2 regions of the Citricoccus sp. genome follow, and region 2 is predicted to be linked to the other one. Evidence: predicted binding sites of a transcription regulator. Region 2 holds the regulator's gene; the other holds the start of a gene.
The links. Region 2 encodes LexA, which represses DNA repair genes until DNA is damaged. Its sites were predicted from a motif close to TCGAACANNTGTTCGA; they were not measured.
Positions count from the first base shown of each region.

Region 1 (2,198 bases), on a different contig from region 2:
GCGGCGGCCCAGGGCCTTCCGGTAGGAGGGTGCCGCATAGGAACCCCGGGCGTAGAGGGTGCGGTAGCCCTCGAGCAGTTCCGGATGGTCACGGGCGATCCAGTCCAGGTACCACTGACGGGCCCCGGGCCGCAGGTGCAGGGCACCGGCCAGCACCGACCGTGCCCCGGCAGCGGCCAACGCCGCCATGAGCTCCTCCACCTGCCGGTCGCTGTCCGTCAGCCAGGGCAGCAACGGCATGGCCATGACCGTGACGTCCGCCCCCGCCGAGGCCAGCCTCTCGATCAGCCGCAGGCGCGCCGCCGGGCTCGGCGTCCCCGGTTCGACCTGCTGTGCGAGGCCGGGATCGAGCATGGCCAGGGACACCGACACCTGCACGGGCACCTGACGCGAGGCCGCGGAGAGCAGGTCCAGGTCACGGTCCAGCAGCGTGCCCTTGGTCAGGATGGAGAACGGCGTGCCGGTGTCCGCCAGGGCGGTGATGATGCCGGGCATCAGCCGGTACCGGCCCTCGGCCCGCTGGTACGGGTCGGTGTTGGTGCCCAGCGCCACCAGCTCTCGTGTCCATCCGGGGCGGCCCAGTTCCCGGCGCAGCAGCTCGGGGGTGTTCACCTTCACCACGATCTGCCGGTCGAAGTCGGCCCCCGGGTCGAGGTCGAGGTACTCGTGGGTGCTGCGCGCATAGCAGTAGCGGCAGGCGTGGGTGCATCCCCGGTACGGGTTGACCGTCCACCGGAACGGCATGGGCGAGGAGTCCGGGACCCGGTTCAGGGCCGACTTGGACACGACCTCGTGGAAGGTGATCCCGGCGAAGTCCGGGGTGGTGATGGAACGCTGCAGGCCGGAGAGCGGCAGCAGGGCGGCTGGCGCGGCCGGAGTGCCGTCGCCGTCCTGACCGGTTCCGTCCCCGGCCTGCAGTGCCTGCGCTTCCCATCGCATGGACCGATTAGAACACATGTTCGAATCATGGTGCAAGGAAGGTGTCAGGAACGAGCGTGGGAACCCGGGGGCCGGCGCGTGGTGCCGTCCGTGCTGGTGAGAGTGAGGTCAGGCGCGCCGGCGCGGCCAGCGCACCGGGCGCTCGCGGTACCCGCCGGCCTCCAGTCCCGCGCGGCGCTCGAAGACGTTGCGGGAGGCGGTGTCCCCGGTGCGCAGCAGCGACCAGCCGACCGCCGCCGCGTACAGCACCAGGAACGGCAGCCCCGCGCACCAGGCGTACTGGGTGGCGTGCCGGGACTCATGGGCCAGCAGTTGCGGGGTGATGACCGTCCGGGCCCGGAACAGGACGACGTTGCCGACCGTGAACGCCCCGCCGTCCGGGAACGGCCACCGGTACCCGGTGGCCAGGACCAGCCCCAGCGGTCCCCGCCGCACGGAGCACCCGGAGCCCAGGGCCAGGACCAGTCCCAGGGGCGTCGTCAGGTTGATCGCGTTCCACCACCGCCGCAGCGCCAACCGCGCCGGGAGGCGGTCCGGCCCACGCCCGGGCAGCCGGCCGGCCCGGTCTTCGGACCGGACCGGCCGGCGTCGGGAAGTGTGACCGGCCATGCCGTCCAGCCTAGGTGCCCGGGGCGGTCCACTAGACTGGCCGGGGCCTTCTTCCCGAGTGGCCCACCCCGTGTCCGAACCCACCGCAGCATGAAGGTCGTTGCCCGCCATGACGGAAACCCCCCAGGACCTGGCCGAGACCCCGGTCGAGCAGCCGGACGGAACCACCGAGCAGGTCGCACCCGAGATCTCCCCGGCCGACGAGATGGCCGTGGGCGCCGCCGTGGAGGCCGCGCTCCAGGCCTTCTCCGCCGCCGCCGACCTCGACCAGCTCAAGGCCGCCCGCCTGGCCCACACGGGGGAGAAGGCGCCGCTCACCCTGGCCAACCGCTCCATCGGCAAGCTGCCCAAGGACCAGAAGTCCACGGCCGGCAAGCTCATGGGCGGCGCCCGCAAGGCGATGGAGTCCGCGCTCGCCGCCCGCACCGAGGTGCTGGAGGAGGAGCGCGCGGCCCGGTTGCTCGTCGAGGAGACGGTGGACGTCACCGCGGCGGTCCGCCGTCGTCGCGTGGGCGCCCGCCACCCGCTGTCGGTGCTGCAGGAGCGGGTCTCGGACATCTTCATCGGCATGGGCTGGGAGATCGCCGAGGGCCCGGAACTGGAATCGGAGTGGTACAACTTCGACGCCCTGAACTTCAAGCCGGACCACC
Region 1 covers NZ_DAOMPX010000007.1:50,809-53,006, forward strand. Annotated here, with positions in the region: gene PLJ28_RS04300 (Rv2578c family radical SAM protein) at 1-939, opposite strand, end outside; gene PLJ28_RS04305 (hypothetical protein) at 1,048-1,548, opposite strand; gene pheS (phenylalanine--tRNA ligase subunit alpha) at 1,754-2,198, shown strand, end outside.
Region 1: PLJ28_RS04300 (Rv2578c family radical SAM protein) is a predicted target of LexA. The motif match lies at 948-963, and genes of this name have one in related genera.

Region 2 (2,198 bases):
GCCACCGACTCCGCGATGGCGGCGACCACCTCGTCCGGGACCGGATGGGTGTTCTCATTCGTGTTCAGCGCCACCGCCACGTCCAGCTGGGGCGCACCGTAGGGGCTCAGGCCCCGCAGGTTCTCACGCAACGGCAGGGCGGCCAGGGCCTCCGGATTCGAGATCGCATCCTCATCACTCACCCGAGACAGCCTAGGCGCTCAGTCAGTCCCCCGAGCCCCGGTGACGTCCGTGCATGGCACGCCACGGTCCCCCCTCTGACGCGGCTCGAACCGGGCGACGGGCCGGCCGAGGCCGCGGACGTTCCGGTGGTGCCCGCGTCAGCCCCGGGGGACGAAGAGGACCTGCCCCGGCTGCAGCTCGGAACCGGTCAGGTCATTGAGCTCGCCGATCCGCAGGATGGTCTGATTGCGCGGAGCGTCCGGGGCCACCTGGCCGGCCACGGACCACAGGGTGTCACCGTAGTCCACGGTGACGGACTCGACCGGGGCGACCACGGGGCGCTCCGGCGATGCTGCGGCCGGGGCCACGGCATGGGCGCCCAGGAACACGGCGGCCGCGGCCGCCAGCGCGGCCACGACGAGGATCGGGAGTCCGACGAAGAGGAAACGGCCACGACGGTTCAGGTGGAATCCGGCCGAGCCGGCGGTGCGGGTCACGACCGATGCTGCAGTGCTCATGCTCTTCAACCTCTCCGCCCGGGGCGACCGGGCTGTTCGAACGTGTGTTCTATCCGTTCGCCCTCTTGTCTAGCACGTCTGTTCGAAACACGCCAAACATTATTCGAACATATCTTTGAATCCGCCCTGCCCCTCCGGTAGCCTCTGAGGCACGTGATGGCCCGTCAACTCCCCGCGGGCCGACCATGAGACATCTCAACCGGCACCACGGACACGCTAAGAACGGATCTTCGAATGGCCTCCCGGACTCCCCGACCCGAACCGGACTCCCAGCCCGCCCCTGCCGCCCGGACGCTGACCGCGCGCCAGCGGGTCATCCTGGGGTCGATCCGCTCGGCCATCGCGCAGCACGGGTACCCGCCGTCGATGCGGGAGATCGGTGACGCCGCCGGACTGGCCTCGCTGTCCTCGGTGACCCATCAGCTGGGTCAACTGGAGAAGTGGGGGTACATCCGCAAGGATCCGGGACGGCCCCGCGCCATGGAGGTCCTGCTGGACGAGGACGGACAGCCCGTGTCGACGGCCGCGGCCGGCGCCCCGGACACCGCCGACCGCCCGGCTCCGGTCACGGCCCTGCACACCGGTGCGGTGGAGGGCACCTCCGTCCCGGTCCCGCTCGTCGGTCGCATCGCCGCCGGCGGGCCGATCCTGGCCGACCAGCAGGTCGAGGACGTCATGACGCTCCCCCGCCAGCTCACCGGCGAGGGAGAGCTGTTCATGCTCAAGGTCTCCGGTGACTCGATGGTCGATGCCGCGATCTGCGACGGGGACTGGGTGGTGGTCCGCCAGCAGAACTCGGCCCAGAACGGTGACATCGTGGCGGCCCTGCTGGATGATGAGGCCACCGTCAAGACGTTCCGGCAGCGCGACGGGCACACGTGGCTGCTGCCGCAGAATTCGGCCTATGAGCCGATCCTCGGAGACGAGGCGACGGTCATGGGCAAGGTGGTCACGGTCCTGCGGGCCCTCTGACCGGGACACTGATGCGGAGCGCGGCGATGAACCACCGTCCCTTCCCGAGAGGCGTCCGGGTGGCGGACGCCGAGCGCTTCGTCTACACCCGGGGACGGCTCCTGGAGCGTCGTCGCCTGGACCTGCTGTTGCACGGGGGCGGTCCCGAGGGCGTCCTGGCGGCGCTGGGCGCGTATCGCAACCCCGACGGCGGATTCGGTCACGGCCTGGAGCCCGATGTCCGCTCCCCGGTGAGCGAGCCCCTCGCCACCCTCACCGCCCTCGACCTGCTGGCCGGGTGGGACCTGGCCGACCATCCCTGGTTCCGCAGCGCGCTCGAGTGGGCTGCCTCGGCGTCCGGGCTCGACGGTTCGCTGCCCTTCGTCACCGAGCCCTCCCTGGCCTGGCCGCACGCGCCCTGGGTACAGCTGTGGCCCGGAGGATCACACCTCACCTTCGGCTTCGCGGCCGCCGCCCTCCGGACCGGCTTCGTCGGCGGGTGGGCCGAGGCGGCCACGGAGTGGTGCCGCTCCCAGCTGCGGGAGGGTGGGCTGTCGGCCTACGCCG
Region 2 covers NZ_DAOMPX010000012.1:59,617-61,814, reverse strand. Annotated here, with positions in the region: gene PLJ28_RS06130 (histidinol-phosphate transaminase) at 1-182, opposite strand, end outside; gene PLJ28_RS06125 (LysM peptidoglycan-binding domain-containing protein) at 321-680, opposite strand; gene lexA (transcriptional repressor LexA) at 915-1,652, shown strand; gene PLJ28_RS06115 (hypothetical protein) at 1,679-2,198, shown strand, end outside.